One region of the Hymenobacter jejuensis genome, then DNA from elsewhere that is predicted to be linked to it. Evidence: riboswitches for the same ligand, from Rfam matches in the RefSeq annotation. Region 1 holds a riboswitch; each other region holds the start of a gene.
The links. Region 1 has a riboswitch for S-adenosylmethionine ahead of FHG12_RS00240 (amino acid permease). Riboswitches for the same ligand answer to the same signal wherever they lie in the genome.
Positions count from the first base shown of each region.

Region 2: another riboswitch for S-adenosylmethionine. It lies ahead of FHG12_RS18320 (ATP-grasp domain-containing protein); the one in region 1 lies ahead of FHG12_RS00240 (amino acid permease).
Region 3: another riboswitch for S-adenosylmethionine. It lies ahead of FHG12_RS11195 (O-acetylhomoserine aminocarboxypropyltransferase/cysteine synthase family protein); the one in region 1 lies ahead of FHG12_RS00240 (amino acid permease).
Region 4: another riboswitch for S-adenosylmethionine. It lies ahead of FHG12_RS17670 (phosphoadenylyl-sulfate reductase); the one in region 1 lies ahead of FHG12_RS00240 (amino acid permease).

Region 1 is NZ_CP040896.1:77,651-85,277, reverse strand. Features, by position in the region: gene FHG12_RS00265 (glycosyltransferase family 2 protein) at 1-111, shown strand, start outside; gene FHG12_RS00260 (DUF6565 domain-containing protein) at 184-1,125, opposite strand; gene FHG12_RS00255 (DegT/DnrJ/EryC1/StrS family aminotransferase) at 1,282-2,418, shown strand; gene FHG12_RS00250 (Gfo/Idh/MocA family protein) at 2,472-3,482, shown strand; gene FHG12_RS00245 (EcsC family protein) at 3,611-4,363, shown strand; SAM riboswitch class I at 4,437-4,528, shown strand; gene FHG12_RS00240 (amino acid permease) at 4,858-6,336, shown strand; gene FHG12_RS00235 (MGH1-like glycoside hydrolase domain-containing protein) at 6,444-7,627, opposite strand, start outside.
Region 2 is NZ_CP040896.1:4,451,927-4,459,553, reverse strand. Features, by position in the region: gene FHG12_RS18335 (DUF2911 domain-containing protein) at 1-95, opposite strand, end outside; gene namA (NADPH dehydrogenase NamA) at 328-1,401, shown strand; gene FHG12_RS18325 (hypothetical protein) at 1,593-2,105, shown strand; SAM riboswitch class I at 2,207-2,310, shown strand; gene FHG12_RS18320 (ATP-grasp domain-containing protein) at 2,681-3,679, shown strand; gene FHG12_RS18315 (LLM class flavin-dependent oxidoreductase) at 3,684-4,703, shown strand; gene FHG12_RS18310 (SDR family oxidoreductase) at 4,787-5,611, opposite strand; gene FHG12_RS18305 (gluconate 2-dehydrogenase subunit 3 family protein) at 5,760-6,401, opposite strand; gene FHG12_RS18300 (GMC family oxidoreductase) at 6,422-7,627, opposite strand, start outside.
Region 3 is NZ_CP040896.1:2,717,385-2,725,011, reverse strand. Features, by position in the region: gene dxs (1-deoxy-D-xylulose-5-phosphate synthase) at 1-136, opposite strand, end outside; gene FHG12_RS11210 (lysylphosphatidylglycerol synthase transmembrane domain-containing protein) at 357-1,421, shown strand; gene FHG12_RS11205 (copper resistance protein NlpE) at 1,549-1,962, opposite strand; gene FHG12_RS11200 (LysM peptidoglycan-binding domain-containing protein) at 2,208-2,507, shown strand; SAM riboswitch class I at 2,913-3,026, shown strand; gene FHG12_RS11195 (O-acetylhomoserine aminocarboxypropyltransferase/cysteine synthase family protein) at 3,410-4,795, shown strand; gene metX (homoserine O-acetyltransferase MetX) at 5,057-6,088, shown strand; gene FHG12_RS11185 (homoserine dehydrogenase) at 6,152-7,408, shown strand; gene FHG12_RS11180 (S66 peptidase family protein) at 7,521-7,627, shown strand, end outside.
Region 4 is NZ_CP040896.1:4,297,580-4,305,206, reverse strand. Features, by position in the region: gene FHG12_RS17675 (UTP--glucose-1-phosphate uridylyltransferase) at 1-1,650, shown strand, start outside; SAM riboswitch class I at 2,029-2,123, shown strand; gene FHG12_RS17670 (phosphoadenylyl-sulfate reductase) at 2,437-3,195, shown strand; gene cysD (sulfate adenylyltransferase subunit CysD) at 3,261-4,172, shown strand; gene FHG12_RS17660 (sulfate adenylyltransferase subunit 1) at 4,256-5,494, shown strand; gene cobA (uroporphyrinogen-III C-methyltransferase) at 5,531-6,325, shown strand; gene FHG12_RS17650 (assimilatory sulfite reductase (NADPH) flavoprotein subunit) at 6,370-7,627, shown strand, end outside.

The DNA of each region.
Region 1 (7,627 bases):
TTGCGTTACCAGCAAGTACAGCTCAATCTGCTCTCCGGCAAGCCCAATTTGCGCCAACTCGACGCCCTAAAGCTGTATTGGCTGTTGGAGGAGTTGTCGGTAAGTATTTGATTAGTAAAGAGATATAATAAATCACAAAAGGCCGGACATGTCCGGCCTTTTGTGATTAAATGCAAGTTGCAGCTAGTTCTTATCAGGATTCTTGTCAGTGTTTTTGACTTCCGCCTTTACGTCTTTGTAAGCGCCTTTTACGGCACTGCCTACTTTTTTGCCTACGTTCTCGGCGCCTTTAACTACACCTTTGCCGGCGTTAGTGGCGTCGGCGCCCACGTTTTTGGCGCTCTGCCCAACTTCCACGCCACCACCTTTGGCGGCTGCCTCTTCTTTATGGCCGGTTGCTAGGTCAGCGCCCTGCGACACACGCGATTCGGCTTTGTCAAACGATTTGAAGGCGGCGTATTTGAGCTTTTCTTTCGAGATTTCCAGTTTATCAGAGCCGCTAACGTCTTTTTTGATCTCGTCGTATTTTGCGTCCATGGCCCGCCACTCAGCGTTGATGTTGCGCCAGTCGGCGATCTCGTAGCGGTCCTCGTTGGCCTTAATCATCTTCACAAAGTTCTCGTAGGTGCTACGCGCATTAGCCGCAGTCATGCTGGCCGCCGGGTTGCTGAGCTTGTAGTATTTGCCCGTTTCGGCTGGCGCGTTGTCACTGCTGCTGGTCTTGGTAGTAGTTGTGGTGGTAGTTTTGACTGCGCTGGGCCGGTTACGCCATGCCACGTCGCGCTTGTCGTAGGCGGTGGTGTAGCGGGTGCGCAACTGCTCGATTTCCTGGCGGCGGTTGTTGTCGTATTGGTCAGCGTATTTGTCAACGGCAGCCACTTTCGAGTCAAATTTCGACTTCATCTGGGTGGTTTCGTTGTTGTAAGCCTCTTCCGTTTCGTCGCCCACGCTATCGGCTTTTGCTTCCGCGTTCGACACGAAGGTTTTGAAATCGTTATAGGCTTTATCGCTTTCTTGCGAGGTCTCTTTTTTCTGGTTTGGCGTACATCCCAGTTGGGTAACAGTCAAGCCGCCTACTGCCAGCAGCGCTGTTAACGCATTGATAGTTAGGATCTTTTTAAGCATCGCAACAAGGGTTTAATTTCATAAACGAAATATCCGCTTGCGAATATTTTTCTCTAACTAACGACGCCAAGCAAGCGCAGGTTGCGGAGCAGGTTGCGTTAGCAGCGCTTCCAACAGGCCGTTTATTTTTGAAGCATATCCGTAGCCGTCCTTACTTTGACTGTCACCGCCACACCCATCCAACTGCTCGATCTTGCGGCTCAGCACGCCGTTATTCAGCCAGAACTTGATGCGGCCCTAGGTAAGGTGATGCGCGAAGCAGCGTTCATTCAAGGTGCTGACGTTGAACAATTTGCCGAGGAACTGAGCCGGTATCTCGGTGGCCCGCATGTGATTCCGTGTGGCAACGGTACCGATGCCCTGCAATTGGCACTGATGAGTCTCCGTCTTACGCCGGGCGCCGAAGTCATTGTGCCAGCTTTTACGTATGTGGCTACTATTGAGACAGTTGCAATACTAGGCTTGCGGCCGGTGGTAGTCGATGTGCGGCCCGATACGTTTGGCCTCGACCCGGTGGCGGTGGCTGCGGCACTCACGCCGCGTACGGGTGCGGTCATCGTTGCGCACCTGTTTGGGCAATGTGCTGATGTAGAGGGGTTGTTGCAAATTGCTGATATTCAGAGTATTGTATTAATAGAAGATAACGCGCAATCCCTTGGCGCGACCTACACCTTTGCCGATGGTAGGCAAATGCAGGCCGGCGCGGTGGGCGCGGTGGGAACGACGTCGTTTTTTCCCTCCAAAAACCTTGGTGCCTTCGGCGACGGTGGCGCGCTTTTCACCCGCGACCCCGACCGTGCCACGTACCTGCGCCAACTCTCCAACCACGGCCAGACCCGCAAATACCACCACGAGCACATCGGCCTCAACTCCCGTCTCGATACACTGCAAGCCGCCCTGCTGCGCGTAAAGCTCCGATACTTAGCCACTTGGACGGCTGCCCGGCAGCGCATCGCGGCCCACTATGATGCTGCGCTTGCTGATGTTGCCGGCCTGCATACACCTGCCCGCGACCCCCGCAGCACGCATGTTTTTCACCAATACACTCTCACCCTTGAAAATGAGCAGCGCCGCAACCAACTCCGGCAGCATTTGCTCTCGCAAGGTGTACCCAGCGCTATCTATTACCCGTTGCCCGTGCACTTGCAGCCCGCTTATCATTATTTGAACTACAAAGCCGGCCAATTCCCAGTAGCCGAAAAGTTGTCCCGTTCGGTGTTGTCTCTGCCCATGCATCCTATGTTGACGAACGATCAGGTAGAGTATATTGTGGATATAATACGCCGCTTTTAAGTGCCTATTGTTTGGAAATCAAAGCATTACATCAAGCCGAGAGTAATAAGCTTATGCCGCCGATCCGCTTCGTCATCTGTGGGGTAGGACACATTGGCCGTCGGCATGCTGCTTTGGTTTCTCGCCACGAACGGGCACAGCTGGTGGGCATTGTCGACGTGCGCGCAGAGCTACGACCAGAATTGGGAGCAGAATTTGGGGTGCCGTTTTTCAATTCTTTAGACGCCTTTTTTGCTTCCGAGATAGCCGCGGATGTCCTGACCGTGGCAACTCCCAATAACCTGCACGCACCCCAAGCCATTGCGGGGTTGCACCACGGCTTGCACGTCGTTGTTGAAAAGCCGATTGCTCTTCAATATATTGATGCTGAGGATATTGTGTATACAGCGCAGCAAACAGGCCAGTTGGTGTTTGGGGTAATGCAGAACCGGTACTCGCCCCCGGCCGCTTGGCTCAAGCAAGTCTACAACGAAAGCCGACTCGGTCAGATTTACCTCGTCCAGATCAACTGCTTTTGGAACCGTGATGCGCGTTATTATCGTCCTGGCGGCTGGCGCGGCACCCAGGCCCAGGACGGCGGCACACTCTTCACGCAGTTCAGCCACTTCATCGATTTGTTGTACTGGGTTTTTGGCGATGTTACCAACCTACAGGCTCGTTTTCGAGACTTCAACCATCAGGGCATCACGGAGTTTGAAGACAGTGGCCTCGTTACTTTTGACTTGGTGCGCGGAGGTTCGGGCACGCTTCAATACAGCACCGCGGTCTGGGACCGTAACCTCGAAAGCTCCATCACGGTGATTGCCGAGCACGGCAGCCTCAAAATCGGAGGGCAGTACCTGGATCAAGTCGAATATTGCCACCTACGCGACTACACGTTACCTGCGTTGCCCCCCACCAATCCGGCGAACGAATATGGGGCGTACAAAGGGAGCGCTGCCAACCACGCGCAAGTAATTGATAATGTGATAGATGTGATTCAGCATGGGGCCGCTGTTACAACCAATGCGCAGGAAGGCGCGAAAGTGGTAGAGATCATTGAGCGGATATATCGGTTGAGATAGTTTGGGCGAGTTCGGCGCTTGTTGCGGAAGTCGTGCCGGGGGAAAGAATAGATCGACCCCTGAATCTTTTAGCCAGAATAGATGTAAAGAATTGAGCCTGTAGGTTTTATTCTGCGTATCTATATACTATGACTTCCTACGAACAGCTAGCTTATGCGGAGCTGCGGACGTGGCAAGAACAGATGCAGCGACCGCCCTCATACCTCAACCGCTTCACGCGACGGGTACAGATGCGCCTTAATGCCTGGCTGCCTGAGCGCTTGCATGAAGCCATCACAGTCACTATCAAGCAGATGGTGCGCGGTGTGCTGTACGGCTCTTCGTACCTCACGCGCCGGCCCACTGCCGATGCCTCGCTGGAAGAGCGTGAAAAGTCGGTTCGCTGCCGCGTGCGATCCTACCGCAACACGGCTTCGGCCGAAGGAGCCGTAACAGGCGCGGGCGGCTTCCTGCTGGGGCTGGCCGATTTTCCGTTGCTGTTAGGCCTCAAAATCAAGCTGTTATTTGACGTGGCGTCGCTGTACGGATACGATGTGCGCGACTACACCGAACGCTTGTACTTACTGCATGTGTTTCAGCTGGCCTTTTCGAGCCAGCACACCCGCAACGAAGTGTACCACCGCGTAGTCAATTGGGAAGAGTATCGCCACCAGCTGCCCACCGATGTGCAAGCTTTTGACTGGCGCACTTTCCAGCAAGAGTATCGCGACTACATCGATCTGGCAAAGATGGCCCAGCTGATGCCCTTCATTGGGGCAGCAGTAGGAGCGGTAGCTAATTACCGCCTGATCGAGCAGCTTGGCGAAACCGCCATGAACTGCTTCCGCATGCGGCGCTTTCTCGAGTCGGATGCTGCTGTACCCGCCGAAAGGGCCGCCTGACAGATCGCATTTGGTAATGCAAAGTTGCGGTACGTACCTTTGCGGCATCAATTCTTTCCCCATCAAAGGATTGTTTTTATACCGAGGCGTGGAGAGACAGGCTCTATGAAACGCCGGCAACCCTCGGGCCATCCGAAACGGTGCCAAGTCCTGACCATATAAAAACAAGTTGCCGTGGCTTTTTCCAACAACCTTGCTGCCCCGTTCCTGTTGTGCGCTCGTACGGCTGCTGGCTCCGTTCTGATAACGGCTGATCGTGCCTGCTGCAGCTTCGCATTTGGTTGTTGTTGCTGATTGTTTTTCGGTACTGCCGCAGCTTGTGGCTCCTAATTGAGTCAGAACTTATATTCGTATATAAGACCTTGATAATCAAGTGCTTATATACGAATCAGTAAAGTGATTCTGGTATAGCCAAGCTGCGTAGTCCACAGCCTTTTTTCCCGTTTCTATCGTGATAAGCCGGCCGGTGGCCCGCCTTGTCCGAACCGTATTGTATGTTAAAAAAATCATTGGAACTTCTGCGGCAGGAAGCTGCCGAAACCGGCTCTCATACTCTCAAACGCAGCTTAGGTGGCCTCAACCTGATTGCCATCGGCATCGGGGTAATCATTGGGGCGGGGCTTTTTTCGCTCACCGGCATTGCAGCCGCCAACCACTCCGGACCGGCCGTCACGCTGTCGTTTGTGGTGGCGGCCATTGGCTGCGCCTTTTCGGCTTTGTGCTATGCCGAGTTTGCCTCTATGGTGCCCGTGGCGGGTTCTGCTTATACCTACGCGTATGCCACTCTGGGTGAGCTATTTGCCTGGATCATCGGCTGGGATTTGGTGCTCGAATACTCTGTGGGTGCCGCGACTGTGGCCATCAGCTGGTCGCAGTACTTGGTGCGCTTTCTGGCCAAATACGACCTTCACATGCCGGCGCAGCTCGTGCTTTCGCCCTTCGAAAAAGTTACGCTGGCCGACGGCTCGGTGGTGTCGGGTTTTATCAACTTGCCCGCCATCCTGATCGTGCTCTTCATCACGGCCATCATCATTCGTGGTACGCAAGGCTCGGCCGTTTACAACGGCATTGTGGTGGCCCTGAAGCTCTCAGTAGTGGCCGTGTTTATCGTGCTAGGCTGGCAGTACATCAACCCAGCCAACTACCATCCTTATATTCCGGCCAACACAGGCCACTTTGGCGAGTTTGGTTGGAGCGGCATTTTACGGGGTGCCGGGGTGGTGTTTTTCGTGTTTATCGGCTTCGACATCGTAGCCACCATGGCACAGGAAACGAAGAATCCGCAGCGCAACATGCCCATCGGCATCATCGGCTCGCTGGTGATCTGCACGATTTTGTTTGTGCTGTTCGGGCACGTCATGACGGGTCTGGCCAATTACACGGAGTTCAAAAACAGCGCGGCGCCGGTGGCCATTGCCATCGAAAAGACGCCTTATGCCTGGCTCAGCCAAGCCATCATTATCGCCATTCTGATTGGGTATACCTCCGTGATTCTGGTCGATTTGCTGGGCCAGTCGCGGGTGTTTTTTACCATGTCGCGCGATGGGCTGCTACCCGGCGTTTTCTCCCAGATTCATCCGCGCTTCCAGACGCCGCACAAGTCCAATCTGCTGCTGGGCGTGTTTATTAGCCTGTTTGCCGGGCTGGTGCCCATCAGTGTCGTCGGCGAAATGACGAGCATCGGCACGTTGCTGGCCTTTGTGATGGTGTGCATTGGCATCTTGATTTTGCGCAAGCGCGAGCCTAACACGCCGCGCCCGTTCCGCACGCCGTGGGTGCCGCTGGTGCCGATCTTGGGCATCCTAACCTGCTTAGTGATGATGCTGTCATTGCCCGCCGACACTTGGATTCGTCTGTTTGTGTGGCTGGCCATTGGATTAGCGATCTACTTCGGCTATGGCAAGAAAAACAGCAAGCTGCGGCAAGGCATTCAGGCTGAAGCGCAACCCGCCCCGCAAGAGGTTATTAGTTGATATGAAATTGCTTATAACAAAAGAGCCGGCGCATTGCGCCGGCTCTTTTGTTATAAGCAATTCAGGAGTAAAAACCAATTCCGCCGCTTGGCGCTGTGGCTGCTATGCTATTTTGGGGTATATAACAATTTGGCAATCAGGCCAGTCCAGCCGGTTTGGTGGCTGGCACCTAGGCCTTTGCCGTTGTCGCCGTGGAAGTACTCGTGGAACAGAAGGTAGTCGCGGAAATGCGGGTCCTTTTGCAGCAGCTTGTACTTGCCAAACGCGGGTCGTTGGCCTTTTTTATTGCGAACAAACAGCTTGGTCAGGCGTTCGGAGAGGGCCGCGGCGATTTCTTTAAGGGTGCTGAACTGCCCCGAGCCCGTCGGATATTCTACTTCGAAAGTATCGCCGTAGTAAAAATGGAAACGCTGTAACGACTCGATTATCAAGTAGTTAATCGGGAACCAGATGGGGCCGCGCCAGTTGGAGTTGCCGCCAAACAAATCCGAAACCGACTCGCCGGGGTCGTAGCGCACCGAGAAATCCATCTCGGGGGTTTCGTACACGTACGGATGCTCGAGGTGGTAGCGCGAGAGGGCGCGCACGCCGTATTCGGAGAGAAATTCGGACTCGTCGAGCATGCGGTGAAGGAGCTTTTTCATGCGGTGCCCGCGGAGCAGGGAAAGCAAGTGCCGCTCGCCCTTGCCCGGTTCCTGCCACCGCGACACCAACTCGGCCAAATGAGGCCGGTTGTCCAGAAACCACTTCAGCCGGTACTCAAATTCAGGCATGGCCGCCAGCATTTCGTCGTCGAGTACTTCCACCGCAAACAGCGGAATCAGACCTACGATAGAGCGTACTTTCAAGTGAATGCGCTCATCGTCAGGGGTATGCAGCACGTCGTAAAAGAATTCGTCTTCTTCATCCCACAGGTTGTAGGCTTCATCGCCCACCTTGGTCATGGCCTCGGCGATGTAGAGAAAGTGCTCGAAAAACTTGCTAGCCATGTCCTGATAAACTGGGTTGGTTTTGGCCAGCTCCAGCGCAATACGCATCAGGTTGAGGGCGTACATCGCCACCCAACTCGTGCCGTCGGCTTGCTCGATGTAACCACCGGTCGGCAGGGGCGCGCTGCGGTCGAATACGCCGATGTTGTCAAGGCCCAAGAATCCGCCCTCGAAAATGTTGCGGTTATCCTTGTCTTTGCGATTGACCCACCACGTAAAATTGAGCAGCAGCCGATGGAAAACGGCTTCCAGAAAGGCAATGTCGCCTTGGCCGTTGTTCTGCTTCTGGTCCATCTGGTAGA
Region 2 (7,627 bases), 710 kb from region 1:
TGGGTAGTGCTGGTTTGGGCGTGGCTCTGCACGGAGCCCAGCAGCAGCGCCGCCGAGAAAGCAGCCAGCCATAATTTTGCGGTTCGGTTTTTCATGCGCGTGGTGGGGTAAGGTTTGAGATGAGCTAATGAAGCAACGCAACGCTTCTTTTGTTGCTGAAAGTATCTGATTTTCTTCACTTTTGCTCGCGTCGCCACTGCTGGGCGGGTCGCTGAACGCCGATGTTGGAAACTTTCCGGACGGCAACGGGTAATACCAGGCAATCAGCACTCATTCGGGCGCGGGAGTGCCGGTTAGTGGCTACCGCGTTTCTAATCCCTTCCTTTCATGGCAGCAAAACTTTTCAGCCCCCTGCGCCTGCGCGGGCTTGAGCTTAAAAACCGCATTGTAGTGTCGCCGATGTGCGAATATTCCAGTCAGGATGGCTTTGCCAACGACTGGCATCTTGTCCATTTGGGCAGCCGGGCCGTGGGCGGCGCCGGACTTATTATTTTCGAAGCCACGGCCGTGTCGCCGGAGGGGCGCATCACCCCCGACGACCTCGGCATCTGGAAAGACGAGCACATTGAAATGCTCAAACGGATCACGTCCTTTATCGAATCGCAGGGCTCGGTGGCAGGCGTGCAATTGGCCCACGCGGGCCGCAAGGCCAGCACCAGCAGCCCGTGGAAAGGCGGCGTGAAAGTACCGGAAGACCAAGGCGGCTGGCAAACCGTCGCGCCCAGCGCCCTTCCGTTTTCCGATGCGTATCCCATGCCAGTGGCGCTCGACGAAGCGGGCATCCAGAAGGTGCTCGACGACTTCCGGGCCGCGACGAAACGGTGTTTACAGGCGGGGTTTAAAGTCATTGAGATACATGCCGCCCACGGCTATCTGCTGCACGAGTTCTTTTCGCCCCTGAGCAACCAGCGCACCGACCAATACGGCGGCTCGTTTGAAAACCGCATCCGGTTGCTGCTGGAAGTCGTGGCAGCGGTGCGTGAAATATGGCCCACCGACCACCCGCTGTTCGTGCGCATCTCGGCCACCGACTGGACTGAAGGCGGCTGGTCCATCGAGGATTCCGTTGCGCTTGCCAACGTCTTGAAAACCAAAGATGTCGACTTGATCGATGCCTCTACCGGCGGCAACGTACCCAATGCCCGCATTCCGGTCGGCCCCGGCTACCAGGTGGAATTTGCCGCCCGCATCCGGCAGGAAACCGGCATCCCGACCGGAGCGGTTGGCATCATCACCGACGCCCAGCAAGCTGAAACCATCCTGGAGAACAACCAAGCCGATCTGATCATCATGGCCCGCGAGTTTCTGCGCGACCCGTATTTCCCGCTTCACGCGGCCCAGGAACTCGGCGCGGACGTGCCGTGGCCCGTGCAATACGAACGGGCCAAGCGCCATAAGTAACTGACTACAAATCACTTAACAACTTAAATCAGTCATCACTTCGCTAAACGTCCGTCCTTCTCCTGCTGTGCTCAGAAGGCTGGGCGTTTGTTTAATAGCGAGCAAACATATTTCTTGCGAGTCGCAGTAACAGCAAAAGCATCTTAGCCTCAGCGATAATTATTGCATTGAAGCTTCAAATCCTATTTCACATGGAAGAATTTTTATCTGCACCAGAAATTAAAAGAGTTAAATTTTTAGGGCTTTATCAAGCCTTAAGCGGCGCTTTAGGTATATTTATAACAATTTGGGCACTGGCTCAGACAGAAATAATCACTGGAATTGTTCTCGCAATGATCATTACAATGCTAAGTTTTTATTCTTTTTCTATTTATGCGGGCAAATTATTAATAAATGATAGATACGAAGGGCTTCTGATTTCAATGATCAATCAATCGATTCAGATTCTCAATCTTTCGTTTGCGGGAATGTCATATAAATTTGTATCAGGTTCGGCTTTCTTTATTAATCTAGATTTAACAAAAAGCTTATCAATAAAATTTGAATTTAATTTCCCTACTTTCCTTTTGAGTTATAATAGAAACTATGAATTATCTGTTTTCGGCGTAAATATTGTTGCGATTATTCTGCTGTTATCCCTTAATAAAATAAGAGAAGGAATAAAGGAAAAACGTCAGCTTCAAGTTGCTCAATCAGCTTTGTAATTTCCACAATACGGTCGAGCTTTAGGATTTCCTATTTGCATGGTAAGCTGTCGACGACCATCTTTGCAACCATAACGTCAAAACCCGGTTTTTTCGGGGATGCTTTATACAGAAGAAGGGAGAGATCAGGCTCTGTGAACTTCTAGCAACCTACCTTGAGCTAAGGTGCTAATTCCTGCCTAAAATTGTTTAGGAACTATAAACCAGCGCTTTACATGCAAACCCCAGCGGTTTTTTCAGTTGCCTCTCCCCTCGCCCGAACCCAACACGCGTTGTTCGGCGGAGACTTCTTCGTTCCTACAGCTTCCTGTTGCTGTTGTTGCTAACTCTGCCATTCCAGCGTCGGTTGGTGTAGCACAGGCTCCTCTTTACAATTGCTAAGCAGCACGGACTGAGCCTTTTGTGGCCCTTTGCCCCGCACAGGTTGCAGCCAAAACCAGCGCCCGACAAAACTTTCCCGCTGGGAATTTCCTTTTACTCCTTTCGATACGAATTCTTTTATTTATCTAACTAATTGACAATCAGTTAGTTAGATAAATACTCTCCTGTAATTTCTCAGATTACCAACTACCTATATGTCCACTTACTCTTCCGAAAAGCCGATTGGCATTTATTACGAGCATCCTGAGTGGTTTAAGCCGCTGTTTGCCGAGCTCGACCGTCGGGGCATTGCCTACGAAAAGATTGATGCCGCCTACCATATGTTCGACCCTTCCGAAGAGGAAAGCCGCTACAGCTTGGTGGTCAACCGGATGAGCTCGTCAGCTTACCTGCGCGATCATGGGCAGGGCATCTTCCATACGGCAGGCTTCATGACGCATCTCGAGCGGTTGGGCGTGCGCGTAATCAACGGAACGGTAGCGTCGAGCATCGAAACCAACAAGGCTCGCCAACTCTCGCTTTTGACGCAGCTGGGACTGAAATATCCCAAATCGCGGGTGGTAAACCACGTTTCGCGCATTCCGGATGCGGCGGCTGAGTTGCAGTTCCCGCTGGTAGTGAAGGTAAACATCGGCGGCAGCGGCGCGGGCATCATCCGCTTCGACACGCCGGAAGGCTTGCAGCAGGCCGTGGAAGCCGGCAGCATTGATCTGGGCATCGACCAAACGGCTCTGGTACAGGAGTTTGTGGCGCCGCGCGGCGGTCACATCACCCGTGTAGAAACCTTGGATGGCAAGTTCCTCTACGCCATGAAGGTGTTCACGACGGGTGAAAGCTTCAACCTCTGCCCTGCCGAAATCTGCCAGATTCCAGACGAGATCACCGAAGGCGACTTCTGCCTTACCGAAGCGCCCAAGAAAGGCATTCAGGTGGAAGCCACCACGCCGCCCGCCGAAGTAATTGAGGCCGTGGAGCGTTTGGTAGCCGCGGCTAAAATCGACGTGGGCGGCATCGAATACCTCGTAGACGACCGCAACGGCGACGTGCTGTTCTACGACATCAATGCCCTCTCCAACTTCGTAGCCGACGCCGTAAACGTGGTGGGTTTTGACCCGTACGCCCGCTTTGTGGACTACTTGGAGCAAGAACTGGCTAAGAAGTCGGAATCTCAACTCGCCACCCAAGAAGCTTAGAATCATGCAGTTCGGATATTGGCTTCCCATATTTGGCGGTTGGTTGCGCAACGTGCCCGACGAAGGCATGAGCACTTCCTGGGACTACGTGCGCCAGCTGGCCCAGCGCAGCGAAGAGTGGGGCTATAGCCTCACGCTCATCGCGGAGCTTTACTTAAACGACATCAAAGGCCAAGAGGCGCCGGCCCTGGAAGCCTGGTCGACGGCGGCAGCGCTGGCGGCGGTGACGAAGGAGTTGGAAATCATGGTGGCCGTGCGGCCTACTTTCCATAACCCCGCGTTGCTGGCCAAGCAAGCCGCCAACATCGACCTGATCGCGCCGGGTCGCTTGTCGCTGAACGTGGTGTCGTCGTGGTGGCGCGACGAGGCGACCAAGTACGGGCTGCACTTCGAGGAGCACGACGATCGCTATGCCCGCACCAAGGAGTGGCTCGACGTACTGACCGGCGTGTGGGAAAAAGACCATTTCACCTACGAAGGCAAGTACTACAACGTCACCGACAACGTACTGCAGCCCAAGCCGGCCAAAAAGCCTTTCCTGTACGCCGGTGGCGAATCGGAAGCGGCTAAAAACCTGATTACCACCCAGTGCGACGGGTACGTGATGCACGGCGACTCACCCGAGCAGATCGGCAAGCGCATCGCCGACATGCGCCGCCGCCGCGAGGAAAAAGGCTTGCCGCCCATGAAGTTTGGCGTGGCCGGCTACTCCATCGTGCGCAACTCGGAACAGGAAGTAAAGCAGGAACTCGACCGCATCACCAACGTGCAGGCTTCGGCGGCTGGCTACGGCAACTACCAGCAGTGGCTGGCGGGCACGCAACTAGAGCAGCAAGTGTCCTTGCAGGATTACTCGGTGTCGAACCGCGGCCTGCGCACCGGCCTTACCGGCACGCCCGCCCAAATCCAGGATCGCATCGCGGCCTTTGAAGAAGTGGGCGTTGATTTCTTCCTGCTCCAGACCAGCCCGCAACTGGAGGAAATGCAGCGGTTCTCGGAAGAGATTATCAATGTATTAGCTTAAGTATTTCATAATCAGATACTTACAAAAAAGCCCCGACTGCTATAGCAGTCGGGGCTTTTTTGTGGAGCTCGAATGGGGTAAGGTCATTCCGCCAAGCCGAAATTCTTCTGCGTCATCGCCAGATACGCTTCGTCGGTCATGTTGGCTTTGGCGCCCAGCACCTGTTGCGCATCGGCACCGGCGATGTAGCGCAATTGGCTCGAGCCGTCGGTGGCGGCGGTGTAGATTACTTCGGCGATCTGCTCGGCGGTGGAAGCATTGCCGCTGCGGCTGCTGAAGGCATTGAGCACGCTGCGTACCTGCCCGGCGTAGGGGTTGGAGTCGTCGGCGGGGTCGATGGTCATTTGGAGCGAGCGGGTGGCAAAATCGGTGGCTACGCCTCCGGGAGCCACTACTTTCACCTGAATGCCGAACGGTGCCAGCTCAAACCACAGCGACTCCGAGAAGCCGTCGAGCCCGAATTTGGTGGCGTGGTACAGCGAATTCATCGGAAATGCCGTGCGCCCGCCTACCGATGTGATGTTGATGATAACACCTGATTTTTGCGCCCGCATAAACGGCAACGCGGCCCGCGTGACCGCAAACACCCCGAAAACGTTGGTCGCAAACTGCGTCTGAATCTGCGCATCAGTAGCCGCCTCGAAGGGCCCAACCAGGCCGTAGCCGGCGTTGTTTACGAGCACATCGAGACTGCCGAAATCCTGGTGGGCCTGCGCTATTACGCGGGTTACGGCCGCGCCATCAGTTACGTCGAGCGCGTACACGCGCACACTAGGCAGGTCGTCGAATTTCGCGTCGGCGGGGTTGCGCATGGTGGCGGCTACCTGCCAGCCGTGCTGGGCAAAAAGGCGCACGCACGCCGCGCCGATGCCCGTAGAAGTGCCGGTGATGAAAACGGTTTTAGCCATGAGAATAAGCTGAAAATGAAGTAGTACCGAGCGATGTAGACTCGGCTCTAACAAAGACGCACCACCGCGGTCAATACTTCATCTTGGTCCAATTCTTCTGATTTTTCAAATCCGGCATTGACTATTGCGCCACGCGGCACGTGTCGGGTTACACGTGTTCCATGCCGTATTGCTTGAGTACGTCTTCGGGCACGCCGGTCCATTTGTTCGGTGAATTACCGACGTAGCCAAGATCGGCGATGCCCATTTTGCTGGTAAAGAAGCCGGAAGCGGTCAAATCGCGCATCCGATTAAAAAACGTTACGCCCTGCTTCATTTCGCGCGTGGCCTTCAGCGGATATGCAATGGCCGTTACCATTTCTAGTTGCTGCGGCGGGGTGCAATCCACGAAAGCACGGTTGAACCGGGTTAAGCACTGCACATCAAGCCAGCGCAGGCCGCCGCGCATGGGTACCTGGTGCTCCGGTATATCCTTGACTATGAACTCGATAAAGTCAGGCACTTTGGCGTCCGAGGCGCTCCCCGACTTCTCGTCTTTGGGAATGATGATATCAGCCAACACCGTGATCGTGGCCATCTCGTGCGGAGTAAAGAACTTCTCGGCGTGCAGCTTCTTATCTCGCTCTATCTCAAAGGCTTCCCTGCCCGCAACTCCCGCGTCCGCGTCCGTGGGTGTGGAAGCGGCCGGAGCCTCGGTCGTTTTAGGGGAATCGTTCTTGCAGGCATCGACCAGCAAGGCGGTCGAAAGGGTAGCTAAGCCAATGGCTTTCAGAGAGTCGCGTCTTTTCATCGGTGGGTAACAATCAGGGGTTACACGTTCAGCTTTTTTCTTTGCTCCAGGATGTACTCGCTCGTGCGCATGGAGAGCGCCAGGATGGTCCAGGTCGCGTTTTTGTCGCCTTGCTGCACAAACGGCGACGCATCGACCACAAACAGGTTTTTGCAGTCGTGGGCCTGGCACCATTTGTTCAGGGCCGATTTTTTGGGGTCGTCGCCCATCCGGACCGTGCCCACTTCGTGAATAATGCGCCCCGGCGCTTCGAGCCCGTAATTGGTTTCGGGCCCCTGAATTTTCGACGTGATGATGCCCCCCATCGCATGCATAATCGATTGAAACGTTTCCTGCATGTGCTTGGCCTGCTTGACTTCGGCATCGGTCCATTTGTAGTGAAACTTCAGGACGGGTATCCCGAATTTATCCACCACGTCGCGGTCGATTTCGCAGTAATTATCTTCTCGGGCAATGGCAGTTCCGCGGCCCGCCATGCCTACCTGGGTGCCGTAAAAGCGCCGGTAATCGTCTTTTAACGAAGCACCAAAGCCGCCGGCGTCTTTCATTTTTCCGTCGCGGCCGGGCACCAGACCGTTTAAGTTCTGGATGCCGCCGCCAAACCCATACGACGGCATGTGCATCCCGCCTCCGTATTCGATGTGATAGCCGCGGGGGAAGTCCAACTTCTTGTTATCCAGCCACCAGGGCGAATAAATGTGTACACTGCCGGCGCCATCTTCATTGTAGCGCTTCCGATCCAGTAGCTGCGGTAAAAACCCGCCCAAGCTGGCGCCGGTCGAATCGTGTATGTATTTACCCACAATGCCGCTGCTGTTGGCCAACCCATTCGGATGGCTTTTGGAAGTGGAATTGAGTAGTAAGCGAGCGGTTTCGCCGGCACTGGCCCCCAGCACGACCAGCTTGCCCCTTACTTGGTATTCCTGCAAATCATTTTTGTCCACGTACGATACGCCGGTCGCTAAGCCTTCCGCGTCGGTCAGCACCTCGCGCACCATCGCGTTGGTGATCACTTTCAGATTCCCGGTTTTCATGGCCGGAATCACCAGACAAGACGACGACGAAAAATCGGCGTAAATTTTACAGCTACGGCCGCATTGCCCGCAATAGAAACAGGTGCCGCGGTCTTTGTTGTTGGGCAAGTTTTCGGTCAAAACCGATCCGCGGCCCGGAATTACCTTCACGCCCGCCTTAGCAGCTCCTTGCTTGATAAACAGCTCGTTGAG
Region 3 (7,627 bases), 2.4 Mb from region 1:
CTCCGTAAATCGAAACCGAGTCGATAATGAACTGCCGGAGCTCCTGGCTGAGTTGTACCAGCTGATCTTGGCTGAGCTTTTTTAGGTCGTTGGGCGAGTTTATAGCCGCCAGCAATTCACCAGGTTCGACAATCATATTCTATAAGGCAAAAGTAGAATTCAGCAAGGCAACAGGCACGTGCTTTAAAAGGTTAGGCTGTAACCTGAGTATTCTGCTACGTACAACAGACAAAGTTACGATTTTTCCAAGCTACCGGTTGTTGCCATCGCCATATCGTTAGGGCCTCTTAATCTGGATTTAACAGCGCCGCCACCCAAGATTCTCTACTTTTACGCTCCGCCTCACCCCCTCGCCTATGCCGCTCACGCAGAACAGTCAAGAACAGCAGCTGCTCGATAAGCTCCGGCCTTCGCGCATCGTGCTGCCCGTCCTGATTGGCCTGAGCGTGGTGGGCTTTATGTTTTGGCGCAGTTATAAACCCGGCGATCTGGCACCGCTGGCCAATGCGAAATTGCACTGGCTGGCCATTATGCTGGTGGTGCTGCTAGCCCGCGACTTAGGCTATGTCTACCGGATCCGGCACATGTCAGAGCGGGCCCTGAGCTGGCGGGCTAGCTTGGACGTAATCATGATTTGGGAATTTGCGTCCTGCGTGCTGCCTTCGGCAGTGGGTGGCACGGCCATAGCACCCTTTCTGCTTAATAAAGAAGGCATTACGCTCGGCAAATCATTGGCGTACGTGATGGCAACGGCCATGCTCGACAATTTGTATTATGTCATCATGGTACCGCTGGTGGTGTGGGTAGCCGGCGACGCCTTATATCCGCACGAGGCACTGCAAGGCGGGTTGGTGGCTACGTTGCGGGTAGCGTTTGTGGTGAGCTACGTTTCGGTCACGCTGTACGCCGGCCTGATGCTCTATGCGATTTTTATTAATCCCTTGTCTGTCAAGCGCTTCTTGGTCCGTTTCTTTTCAATTCGGGGGCTGCGGCGCTGGCGGGCCAAAGCGTACCAGCACGGCAACGAGATGGTATGGGCTTCGGCGCAGCTCCGCGGCAACGGTGCGGGCTACTGGCTTCGAGCGGCGCTCTCCACAGCCTTTGTCTGGACGGCTCGCTATGCCGTAATCGGCTGTATCATCGCGGCTTTCGTCAATGTCAACGCCAACGAGTTCGCGCTCATTTTTGGCCGCAACCTTACTTACAAAGTTATTCTGTTGATCGCCATTACACCGGGCGGGGCGGGCATTGCCGAAGGGGCTTTCCCGACGTTCTTCGGCAAATTCATCGGTACGCCCACGATGACCAACTTTATCGTGCTCCTGTACCGCATCGTGACGTATTACATGTACCTCGTGCTCGGGGCCATATTCCTGCCCCGCTGGATTTCACGGGTGTTCGTCAAGCAACCAGCACCCTAATTCACAATTATTTTGACTATAAATAAGTTACAAATCACCTTTCAGAGCACTTAGCCATTAAAAAAAGCCCTTCTGCACTATGCAGAAGGGCTTTTTTTAATGGCTAGAAATTGTATTTTCAATGCTGTTAGTCAGCTTCCAGCATCATCTGCGAGCCATCTGGGGCTTTGAGAGTAATCTCATTTTTGGTCAGATTAACTACGTCAAAGCTCAGGGAATTGGGGCCACCCGCAGGCGTCAACGTGATCTTTTTAGCAGCTTGATCGAAGGTGTAAGTACCCTGCATTGTTTGGGTGGGCGACGACATGTTGAAGTTGCCGTTGGCATAGAAGCGGAGCTCGGTTTTCTTGTCGGCGCTGGTTTGCGCTACTTTATCGCCGGTGGCAGAGGTTTCTTTATCGGTTTTCCAGACTTTGCTATCGGTACCGTAAAGCAGGTTGGTTTCGCCAACTTTATTTTCCTGGCTACAGCTTGCGGTCAGCAAAGCCACCAACACCAGCAAGCTGGCCAAATACCGGAAGGGAGAAAGGGAGGTTTTCATGGGTTCGTTGTAAGGGTTAGGAAGGTGAGCAATATGCTAGTTGATGCCCGCTGGGTGGAGCTCACGGCATCAAACACAGCGCTTCTTACGGCAGCCGCGCCAAAAGAGTTAGCACCCAACTCTTGAGCTTCCGGAACTACAACTTATTCATCCTAAACGCGTAAGCTCCCCTGATGTCGTGGCAATGGTGCACTTGCCCACTGCCCAAGTTTTTCTCTCCTCTCTAATCTAAAGCTTTACACACTATGGGACTGTTTGATTTTCTGAATAAAGGCGAAGAAAAACCTGCTCAACCGGCTAATCAGCCCAACCAGAATGCGGGTAACACCGATTTCTTTGGTGGCAACAGCGCCCAACCTGCCTCTGCTACTACGCAAGGCGACACGTACACTGTCGTAAGTGGTGACTCACTGTCGAAAATTGCCAAAAATCATTATGGCGATGCTGCCAAATGGCACCAGATCTACGAAGCCAACAAAGGTATTATCGGCAGCAATCCCGATCACATCGAGGTAGGCCAAGTGCTTACATTGCCTAAGAGCTAAGCTCTTATTCTCTTACATAACCAGGCAAAAAGGCTGCCTCCAACTGGAGGCAGCCTTTTTGCATATAAGCTATTGATTTTTACCTATTTAGACTGATTCTTCTTTATAAGACACCATGTGTGTAAAGGTTTCGGGCAAGAAGTACGAAGCCACGCAGAATTGCTTAGTAACACTTGAAGAATAACAGCGATTAGGAAGCCAAATCAGCGGCTTACTGAAACCGTTTTTCGGGTCATTAAGCAAAATATTTTTCCTGTGCTTCTGTTCTTTTTTAGCTAAGTAGCTCATAAACTGCCGACTAGGTCGCGCAAAAAATATTGCCCTGGATTTGCGTATGTCAAATCCAGTTGTACATTTGTAGCTACCAACCCGGTACTCCCCCGCTCGCGGCGGGGTAGTTTTCAAAATTTATACAGAAGCGGCGAGAGATCAGGCTCCGTGACCCGCTGGCAACCTTCGACCGCGCGAAAGGTGCCAATTCCTGCCCGGCCCGGCATCCGCCGACGGGGAATATAAGTTGAGTGCCATGCAAAACTCTTTCGCTTTCGCCCTCTCGTACCCATCCGCCACGGCTGCGTTTCTGCACGCCGGTTTGCCAATGGGTTTTCGTGTTTCGGTTGCCGCTGCTCTTAGCCGCGCCGAAGGTGTAGTCATGCGAATGCGAATGTGCCGCTGTTGCACCTGTTGTTGCTAACTCGCTAAGTCGAGTCTAGCCTCCTTTCCTCCCCCTCTGTACTTACCGCAAAACTGCGTCTTGCAGCGTCTTGGTACGCTCTCCGACGGGTTTTTCCTGCCTCAGCGCAACCTTGCGCTCTTGAGGAGCTTCGCCTAAGCCGTCCGTCGCTTACGCCCTGATTTACAGCATCTTTCTCCTTCTGACACTTCCTAATCACAGCCTCTTTATGTCTACGCAAAACCTGCACTTCGAAACCCTCCAAGTACACGCCGGCCAACAACCCGATCCGACTACCGGCTCCCGCGCAGTTCCGATTTATCAGACAACCTCCTACGTCTTCAAAAGCGCAGAACACGGCGCTAACCTCTTCGCCCTTAAGGAGTTCGGCAACATCTACACCCGTTTGATGAACCCAACCACCGACGTGTTTGAGCAGCGTGTAGCTGCCCTCGAAGGCGGCGTAGCAGCGCTAGCAACCAGTTCGGGTCAGGCTGCTCAGTTCATTGCCCTTAACAATATCCTCCAGGCCGGCGACAACTTTGTTAGCTCGTCGTTCCTCTACGGCGGCACTTACAACCAGTTCAAAGTGGCTTTCAAGCGCTTGGGCATTGAGGTTCGCTTTGCCGACGGCGATAATCCCGATCATTTCGAGCAGTTGATCGACGACAAAACCAAGGCGATTTACCTCGAAACCATCGGCAACCCCAGCTTCAGCGTGCCTGATTTTGAGCGCATTGCCGCCATTGCCGAGAAGCACGACCTGCCGCTGGTTGTAGACAATACGTTTGGCGCTGGCGGCTACTTGTTCCGCCCCCTGGAGCACGGCGCGCACATCGTAGTAGAGTCGGCTACCAAATGGATCGGCGGCCACGGTACCAGCATCGGCGGCGTGATCGTGGACGGCGGCAAATACGACTTCGGCAACGGCAAATTTCCGCAGTTTACGGAGCCTTCCGAAGGTTATCATGGCTTGGTTTTCAATGACGTATTCGGCAAAAACGGCCCGTTTGGCAACATTGCCTTCATCATCCGGGCGCGGGTAGAAGGCTTGCGCGACTTTGGGCCGTCCATCAGCCCTTTCAACTCCTTCCAGCTGTTGCAAGGCCTCGAAACCCTGTCGTTGCGCGTCGACCGCACCGTAGAAAATGCACTTCGGGTGGCCACTTGGCTGGAGCAGCATCCGCAGGTCGAGAGCGTGAACTATCCTGGCCTAAAGAGCAGCCCCTATAACGCCTTGGCGCAGAAGTACTTAAAGCGCGGCTTCGGCGGCGTGCTCACCTTCACCATCAAAGGCAGCAAGGAAACGGCCACCAAGTTTATTGATAACCTGAAGCTGGTGAGCCACTTAGCCAACGTGGGCGACGCCAAGACGCTCATTATTCAGCCGTCGGCTACCACGCACCAACAACTCTCCGACGACGAACAGCGCGCCGCTGGTGTAGCGCCTACGCAACTGCGCCTGTCGGTTGGCATCGAGCATTTTGAAGACATCCGTGCCGATCTGGCGCAGGCCTTCGAAGCCGTTCGCAATGAAGCGCCGCTGCAAGCGGAAGAAGTGGGCAGCACGTTGTTGCAGCCCGAAAAAGAACATGCGCAACCCCTGGAAGTGTAAATGAGAGGTTGGGCGGTGGCCGCGGCGACGAGTCGCAACGGTAGCCGCCTTCTTTCGGGAGTTGCCGCATTGCGGATGGCAGAACGGTTTTTTGTGAGAGAGGGAGCCGTTTTGACCATCCTTCAGTAGCCCGGGCTGAACCGGATCGAGGGATCTTTTTGGGTGGGACCGACTGCCTCCGATCCAGCAGGTTCAGCCCGCGGGCTATTGAAAATCCTTGCAAAGCTTATCCCTTGAGCTTCTGCAACACGCATCTACTTTATGGTCGATAGTCAATTTTTCACCTTACCCCATCCTTTAGCGCTCGAAAGTGGCGCCACGCTGCCGCATGTGCAGGTGGCGTACCATACGTATGGCACGCTCAATGCCAACCACGACAATGTGGTGTGGGTATGCCACGCGCTCACCGCCAACTCCAACGTTTTGGAGTGGTGGCCGGGGTTGTTTGGGGAGAATTGTCACTTTGATCCGGCCGAGTACTTTATTGTTTGCGCCAATATTCTGGGTTCATGTTACGGCTCTACAGGCCCCCTAACGCCCGATCCGGCGACTGGCGAGGCGCTTTTCAGCCGGTTTCCGCTGCTCACCGTTCGCGATATGGTGACGGCGCACGAGCAGTTGCGGCAGCATTTGGGAGTTAGAAAAGTTCATACCCTGATCGGGGGCTCGCTCGGCGGCCAACAGGCGCTGGAATGGGCGATTCAGCAACCGGACCTTTTTGGCAACCTGGTAGTGCTAGCGACCAACGCCCAGCATTCGCCCTGGGGCATTGCTTTTAACGAAGCCCAACGACTTGCTATTCAAGCAGATAGCACTTATAACCAAAACACACCTACCGGTGGGCAGCAGGGACTGCGCGCCGCGCGCGCCGTTGCGCTCCTCAGCTACCGCAGCTACGAAGCCTACGGGCTTACCCAAGCCGAAACGATGGACGATACTATCGATGGCTTTCGGGCCAGCTCGTATCAGCAGTACCAGGGCGACAAGCTTGTGGCTCGCTTCAATGCCTATACTTACGTTGCGCTCTCCAAAACCATGGACACGCACAACGTAGGTCGCAGCCGGGGCGGCATTGCCGCGGCGCTGGGCCGGATTCGGGCCCGCACGCTGGTGCTGGGCATCACGTCGGATGTGCTTTTTCCACCCAGCGAGCAGCAGCTACTGGCTCGCCACATTCCGGGTGCGGTGTATGCCGAAATGGATTCGCAGTATGGCCACGACGGCTTCTTGATCGAAACCGACCAAATCACGCATTTTCTGGAGCGCTTTTACGCGCATACCTTCGCCCATTGACAGTTTATAACATATTGATTATAAATTATTTAACAATTTAATCGGATTACTCTTTCTTCATCTATGCCAACTACTAAATCTGCTGACCGCCCTCTTCAAATTGGTCTCATTGGCTTTGGTTGCGTCGGGCAGGGCTTATACGATATCCTGGAAAAGCTGCCGGAACTGAACGCTCACATCCGGCGCATTGCCGTCAAAAACCCAACCAAGGCGCGGCCGCTTCCGCACGATCGTTTCGATTTTCACGCCGACGATCTCTTGCAGGACCCTGAGTTGGACATTCTGGTAGAGGTCATCGACGACCCAACCGAAGCGTTTCGGCTGGTAAGCACGGCCCTGCGCCAAGGCCGCCGCATCGTGACGGCCAACAAGGCGATGGTGGCGCGCCATCTGACGGAGTTGGTGGCATTGCAGCGCGAATTTGGCGGTACGTTGCTGTATGAGGCGGCAGTGTGCGGCAGCATTCCCATCGTCCGGACTCTGGATGCATATTTCAGCCACGAACCGCTCGAATCGGTAAGCGGCATTTTCAACGGCTCTTCGAATTACGTGCTCAGCCGCATGACTGAAGAAGGCTCCGACTACACGCCGGCCTTGGCTGAAGCGCAAGCACTGGGTTTCGCCGAAACCGACCCGACGCTCGACATGGCCGCATTCGACCCGCGCAGCAAAGCCACCATTTTGGCCGCGCACGCCTACGGCTTGCTCCTAGAGCCGGAACAAGTATTAAACCTTGGCATTGAGAACGTTACTGCGCAGGATATCCGTTACGCCGCTGCTTTGGGCCAGAAAATCAAGGTGGTGGCCAGCTTGCAAAAGCTGCCCGACGGGCGCGTAACCGCATTTGTAACGCCGCAATTTGTGGCGGCTACAGCGCCGCTTTACACAGTCGAGCGAGAGTTCAACGGCGTTGTTCTTGAAGCTACGTACGCCGGCACGCAGTTTCTGAGCGGTTGCGGGGCCGGTGGGCACCCAACGGGCTCGGCTGTGCTGGCCGACTTGGTGGCGCTAAGGGCGGGGTTGCGCTACTCCTACGCCAAGCTCACAACTACTGAAAAGTCCACGTACACCACCGATCTTGAAGTGGAAGTATATGTACGTCGGCCCGATGAAGATGCCAGTAACCTACTAACATTCAGCACGATATCACAGGATAACCCAGCCGAAGGCTACGCAGTTGGTTACGTATCCTTGGCGCAGCTCCTCCGTCACCGCGACGCGTTGCGGCGTTCCGGGACCTTTGTGGCGCGCACCGGCAAGATCAGGCTGCTTCAGGCGAAGGCCAACACTATTTCAGAAACGGCGGCCTTAACCGTTTAATCACAACTTGTTGATTAACACATATTTGTGTTTTGACGGTTTTGTGCGCCCCGCCAAGGCTGATTGTTGCGTAGGTTTGCGGCCGTCATTACTGTCGTTTCTTATGCCTACCATGCCCCCCTCGCTTCGCCCTGGCGACCACGTTGCCATTGTTTGTACGGCCCGCAAAGTGTCGCACGAAGAAGTTGCTGCCGCCGTCGATATTCTCCAGGGTTGGGG
Region 4 (7,627 bases), 870 kb from region 1:
TCTGATTCACTGCCCTTTGCCATGGAGCCGGTGGTATACAATTGGCGCATCAACCCGAAAGGCTCGTGGGGCACGCTGCACCAAGGCAATGAAGCGCTGATGCCAGAGCAGTATTACGCCATCCATGTGTCGCAATTGGTGAAGAAAGACCCAGAGACCATTTCTTACATCCGCCGGGCCGAAATTGACTTTTTCACCACGTATTGCGAGCAGAACAACCTGGCCTACCCGCTGCTGCGCACCATCGTCAGCAACCTGTTCAAGGTGTCGGACCCCACGGCACAGGGCAACCGCAGCGTCGAAAACGAGAAGGCCGACCGCATCAAGCGCGAAAATGGCTTCGACTACATTCAGCACGAAGACATCCGCGAGGAACTGCAAAAAGGTCGCATTGGCTTGTCGCGCAACCGCTTAGCCGCTGAAACTTCCATCGAAGACGTGCAGCCCACAGACATTACCCAACTATCTGACACACAAGAATATACTCAAGCTGGCGAAGCCGCAATTCGGGCCGGCAAAGTAGCCGTGATGAGCCTAGCCGCCGGCGTGGGCAGCCGTTGGACCAAAGGTGCGGGCGTGATCAAAGCGCTCAACCCGTTTGTGGAAATCAACGGCGTGCACCGCAGCTTTTTGGAGATTCATTTGGCCAAAACGCGGCGCGTGGCTGAGCACTACCAAACCGACATTCCGCACGTGGTAGCTACCAGCTACCTCACCCACGAGCCCATCCGTAAGCAGCTGGCGCACACCCGGAATTATGGTTACGGCGGCAAGGTTTTCCTGTCGGCAGGCCGCTCCATTGGGCAGCGTTTTGTGCCCACAGAGCGCGATTTGCGCTTTATGTGGGAAGAAATGCCGCAGGAAACGCTCGACGAAAACAAGCAGAAAGTCCGCGATGCCGTGCGCAGCAGCATGATCAACTGGGCCAAGGCGAAGGGCGAAGGCACCGACTACGTGGATAACATTGCCGCTCAGCGCTTTTCGCCGCTGGGGCACTGGTACGAGGTGTCCAATTTGCTGCGCAACGGTACGCTGGCTCAGCTCCTGCGCGAGCAGCCGCAGGTCGAAACCATCATGCTGCACAACATCGACACGCTGGGCGCGGATGTGCACGCGGCCGTGCTGGGCTACCATTTGGCTTCTGGCAATGCCCTAACTTTCGAAGTAGTGCCGCGCCGCATCGAAGACCGTGGTGGCGGATTGGCACGCGTCAATGGCCATGTTCGGCTGCTGGAAGGCCTCGCCCAGCCCCGCGAAGAAGACGAGTTGGCCCTAAGCTACTACAACTCCATGACCACCTGGATTCAGGTCGATCCGCTACTGAAGCTGTTTGGCCTGAGCCGCCAAGATGTGCAAAATGGCGACGAGGCACTGTTGGCCAAAGCCGTGCGCAGCGTGGCCCAGCGCATCCCCACGTACGTCACGATCAAAGATGTGAAATACCGCTGGGGCCACGGCCAGGAGGACATTTACCCCGTCGCGCAGATCGAAAAGCTGTGGAGCGATATGTCGGCCCTCCCCGACGTGAAATGCGGCTATGTGGTCGTGCCGCGCAGCCGCGGTCAGCAGATGAAGGATCCCGCCCAACTCGATTCGTGGGTAACGGATGGCAGCAAAGATTACGTCGTTTCGCTGGGCACTTTTGAATAATTTCTGCTCTAACATCTTGTAAAACAGCGTCCAAAAGCCTCGGTTTTTGGACGCTGTTTTGCTTTTCAAGCATTCCGATAGGATGAAATTGATGCTGTTTTTATAATAGCTGCGCTCATCGTTGCAACTTTTTTCAAAAATTTTCTTGCATCCTAAGCGATTATTTACCAACAAAACACCCACTGATCGCAAACGATTGATATTTAATTACAACATGTTGATTATCAATGTGTTATTTCATTTTATTTAATAGCTATTTTCTCGTGGATTCTTCACTGTAAAAGCCTTTTATGCTAAGCCCGAATCCTATACGCGTTTGTTTTTATCAAAAAGCTTAGTTTACATTTGCTGCATCAATTCTTTCTGATCAAAGAGTTGTTTTTATACAGAGGCGTGGAGAGACAGGCTCGACGAAGCGCCGGCAACCAACCGATACCCATCGGGAACGGTGCCAAGTCCTGATCATATAAAAACAAGTTACCGTGGCTACTGTCTCCAACCTCCGCGCCTACTTCGCCAACCTCGTTGCTGTACAGCATGGGTGTTGTTGCATGGCGCGCCCAGCCACCTGTATGGCTGCGGCTAGCATGGGTTGCTGAAGCGTAGTCCCCTTCTCTTTTCCCTTTCCTGCGGTTGCCTGATCAACGGTAACTCCCCCTCGCCGGCAGCCTTCCAGCACCGGGCTCTATCGTCACAGACATAGGCTACTCGGTTTGCGGCAGTCTGTGCGCCAGCCCCCTCTATTCTCTGCTTTTCCGTTCGGAAAAATCCTATTTCACTCCTCTCATGCAAGTAGCACTCGAAGGGCTGGTCGAAGACCTGCGCCACCGTTTGGCTGGGCAATCCGTGACGGACACGTTGGAGCTCATCGCCGACCATTTTCCTGATAAAGTCGCTTTCTCGACCTCCTTTGGCCTAGAAGACCAGATTCTTACCCACCTGATTTTCAGCCACAACCTGCCCATTCGGGTGTTTACGCTCGATACGGGCCGCAATTTCCAGGAGACCTATTCTACCTGGAACAAGACGCTATTGCGCTACCAAAAGCCCATTGAAGTATATGCGCCACAGCGCGAAAGCATCGAGCATTTGGTTCAGCAAAAAGGTCCCAATAGCTTCTACGAGAGCATCGAAGCCCGCAAAGAGTGCTGCCACATCCGCAAAGTCGAGCCGCTGGGCCGCGCCTTGGCCGGGCAGCGCGTGTGGCTGACCGGCATTCGGGCCGAGCAATCGCCGAACCGGCAAAACATGCACGCCGTGGAGTGGGATGCCGGGCACCAGCTCATCAAAGTACACCCGCTGTTCGACTGGACCTGGGACGAAGCCTGGGAGTACGTGCGCGAACACAGCATCCCATTCAACCCGCTGCACCAGCAAGGCTTCGTCAGCATTGGGTGCGCGCCCTGCACCCGCGCCATCAAGCCGGGCGAGGATTTTCGGGCCGGCCGCTGGTGGTGGGAAGAACAGGCCGCCAAAGAGTGCGGCCTGCACAGCACCGCCGCCCACGAAGGCCGCGACCCAGTAGTCGAAAAACTGCTTGCTTAAGCACCTGCCACCGTTATCTCATTCGCCAAATCGGCCCCTACCTGGGCAGACCCATAGTACTGATTATGAGTACAATTCATCTCGACTACTTAGACCGCCTCGAAGCAGAAGCCATTCACATTCTGCGGGAAGTAGCCGGCCAATTTGAACGACCCGCTCTGCTGTTTTCGGGCGGCAAAGATTCGATTGCCTTAACTCGCTTGGCCGAAAAAGCCTTCCGGCCGGGCAAGTTTCCGTTCCCGCTGGTGCACATCGACACGGGTCATAACTTCCCTGAGGTGCTGGCTTTCCGCGATCAGCTGGCCGCGAGCCTGGGCGAAAAATTGATCGTTCGCAGCGTGGAAGACACCATTAAGCAGCGCGGCCTGCGCGAGCCCGGCGGCAAGTTTCCGAGCCGTAATCCCTTGCAAACCTACACGTTGCTCGACGTGATCGAAGAGTTTGAGTTTGACGCCTGCATCGGCGGGGCGCGCCGCGACGAAGAAAAAGCGCGGGCGAAAGAGCGCATTTTCAGCGTACGCGACGAGTTCGGTCAGTGGGACCCGCGCCGGCAACGCCCGGAGCTCTGGAACATCTACAACGGCCGCATCCAGAAGGGCGAAAACGTGCGCGTGTTCCCCATTTCCAACTGGACCGAGTTGGACGTGTGGAATTATATCCAGCGCGAAAAAATCGAGCTGCCCAACATCTATTTCGCACACGAGCGCACGTGCGTAGTGCTGCCCAGCGGCCAATTGCTGGGCCTTACCGAGCACCTGCGCCTCGACGACACCGACGAAATCGTGAGCCGCCGCGTGCGCTTCCGTACCGTGGGCGACTCGACCTGCACCGCCGCCGTGGAAAGCGAAGCCGACACCGTGGACGACATCATCCTGGATTTGCTGCAAGCCAAAGTGAGCGAGCGCGGCGCCACCCGCCTCGACGACACCATCTCGGAAACCGGCATGGAAGATCGCAAGCGCAACGGCTATTTCTAAGTAATTGATTATCAATTACTTAGAAATAAGATTAAAACTAATTCTCCCGACTAATTGCGCCCCGGCGCAGCCCCCATACTCCCATGGACTTACTCCGATTCATCACCTGCGGCAGCGTCGACGACGGCAAAAGCACCCTTATCGGCCGCCTGCTCTACGATAGCGATTCGGTGTCGCTGGACGTGCTGGCGACGTTGGAAAAACGCCAAACCAGCACCGGCAACGTGGATCTGGCGCTGCTCACCGACGGCCTGAAGGCCGAGCGCGAGCAGGGCATTACCATCGACGTAGCCCATAAATACTTCACCACGCCGCGCCGCAAATTCATCATTACCGACGCGCCGGGCCACGTGCAATATACCCGCAACATGGTCACGGGCGCCTCAAACGCCGACCTCGCCATCGTACTCGTCGATGCGCGTCAGGGCGTGGTGGAGCAGACGCGCCGGCATACGCTGGTGGCCGCGCTGCTCGGCATTCGGCACTTTGTGCTGGCCGTAAATAAAATGGACTTGGTCGGCCACGATGAGGCTGTGTTTCAACAGATTGTCGCCGATTACGCCGCCATTGCCGACCACCTCAAGCTGCCCCACATCGTGGCTATTCCGGTGAGCGCGCTGCACGGCGACAACATCGTGAAGCGGTCGCGCAAGCTGTCGTGGTACAAGGGGCCAAGCCTGCTGGAACACTTGGAAAGCGTGCCTTCTACGGCGGATGCCAACCCGCATGAGCCGCGTTTTCAGGTGCAATACGTGATCCGGCCGCAGACCGAAGAGCTGCACGATTACCGCGGCTACGCGGGCCGCATTCAGAGCGGCACGTACCGCAAAGGCGACCGCGTCAAGATCCTGCCTTCGGGCCTGGAATCAGTGATTGAGGCACTGGAAGTTAGCCAGCAGGAAGTAGAAGCGGCCGTGGCTCCGCAAGCCGTAGTGATTCGGCTGCGCGACGACGTAGACGTGAGCCGCGGCGACTCCATTGTAGTGGCCGATCACGCGCCTACTACCACTCGCAACCTCGAAGCGACGCTTTGCTGGATGGATGAGCGCCCACTCCAGCCCGGTCGCAAGCTGCTGGTCCAACATCATTCGGCCGTGGTAAAGGCTTCTGTATCAGCCATCCTGAGCAAAACTAACATTCAGACCTACGCCCATTCGGCCGCCGAATCGGCCCAGCTCAACGACATCGTGCGGGTGCAAATCAAGACGGCCGTGCCCATAGTGGCCGACTCTTACCACAACAACCGGACCGCCGGCGCCTTCATTCTGGTGGATGAACTCACCGGCGATACGCTCGCCGCCGGCCTAATCGAATCGTCATAATCACCTCATTCACAAGGTTCTACATTCTTTTTCATTATGCCTGCAAATCCGCACATCTTACCACGCCTCACGGTAGTCGGGGCTGGCCCCGGCGACCCAGAGCTGCTCACGCTCAAGGGCGCGCGCGCACTGGCCGAAGCCGACGTAGTGCTCTACGATGCGCTGGTTAGCGACGACCTGTTTGCCTTGGTGCGGCCGCAAGCGCTGCGGGTGTTTGTGGGCAAACGCCGGGGGTATCAGGCTTACTCTCAGGAAGAAACGAATGCGCTGATTGTGAAATACGCTCGGCAATACGGGCACGTCGTACGGCTGAAGGGCGGTGATCCATTTGTGTTTGGGCGGGGCCGCGAAGAGATGCTCTACGCTGAGCAACACGGCTTGGCTACGGCTTATGTTCCGGGTATCAGCAGCGCGGTAGCGGCGGCGGGCAGCGTAGGCATTCCGGTTACTCACCGGGGCTTAAGCGAAGGCTTTCAGGTGATTACGGCCATCACTGCCAACGGCGAACTTTCTACCGCTGTCGTGGAAGCCGCCCGCTCGCGCACGACCACCATCATTCTGATGGGTTTGAGCCGATTGCCCGAAATCACCCGCCTGTTTTGCCACTCCGGCAGCGCCCATGTGCCCGCCGCCGTGATTCAGAACGGCACGCTCCCCGACGCCCGCCTCGTGACGGGCACAGTAGCCACCCTCGCCGACAAAGCCGAAGCCGCCGGCGTGGGCGCTCCGGCCATCATCGTGATCGGCGAAGTAGTGGCTTTGGCCACCGCTACGCCCCTGTCGGCAGTGGAATTTGCCACGACAGCCATCCAATACGCAGAAGTAGCTTAGCACATAATCAATTGTCTATCAATTGGTTATAAAAACACTATCGTATGTCACTTTCGCAAGGCCCTACGCTCCCCATAGGCTTCGATGAAGCTACACTCCAGCAGTTTTCCGCCGGGCTGAACACTCAGCAGCTTTTGTGGTTGAGCGGCTATTTCTACGGTCGCTATGCTGCGGGCACGGGTGAAGTCGCTCCGCAGGCTGCTCCGACAACTGGCTCAGCCTCTGCTACTTCTGTTACTATTTTGTTTGGTTCGCAGACCGGCAACAGCCAGAAAGTAGCCAAGCTTGCGGCCGAAGCCGCGCGGAAGCGGGGCTTGCCGGTGGAGGTGAAAGACATGAATGAATACGCCCCGCGCGCGCTGGCCCAAGAACGGCTGCTGCTCGTGGTGGTGAGCACCCAAGGTGAAGGCGACCCGCCCATAGCGGCCGAGGAAGTGCGCACGTTCCTGCTGGGGAAGCGTGCCCCGCAACTGCCGGACCTGCGCTACTCGGTGCTGGCCCTAGGCGATAAAAGCTACCTGCAATTCTGCCAGACCGGCAAAGAATTTGACCAGCGCCTGGCCGAGCTTGGCGCCCAGCGCCTACTGGAGCGCGTCGACTGCGACGTGGACTACCACACGGCCGCCGAGCATTGGATTGAATCCGTGCTCGAAAAGATAGCCGGTGCCACAACCACCAGTTCACCAGCCACTTCCACTGCCAACGCGACCGTAAAAGCAGAGCCTGTTACGCCGGTGTATTCCCGCCAAAATCCGTGGGAAGCGCGCATTCTGGAAAGCATTCAGCTCAACGGCCGCGGCTCTTCGAAAGAAACCTATCACCTGGAGTTGGACCTGACTGGGTCGGCACTGCACTACGAACCTGGCGACGCGCTGGCCGTGCTGCCCACCAACGAAGACCCGTTGGTGGAAGAAGTACTGCGGGCGGCGCGCCTCAGCGACACGGCGCCGGTGCAGCTCGAAAATGAGGCCCTGCCCCTGGCCGCCGCTTTAGCCAGCCGACGCGAGCTCACTGTGCTCACCCGCGACGTGGTGGAACGCTACGCAACGCTGGCGCCCTATGCACAGCTTCAGGAGCTACTCGCTGATACTCAGCAGCTTCGCCCCTATCTCTACGGCCGCGACGTGGCCGACTTGCTGACCGATTTTCCGACTGATATCACGGCGCAGACGCTTGTCGAGACCCTGCGGCCGCTGCCGAGCCGTGCCTATTCCATCGCCTCCAGCCTGCTGGCGCACCCCGATGAAGTGCACCTCACGGTAGGCGCGTTGCGCTACGATGCCCACGGCCGCCGCAAGCACG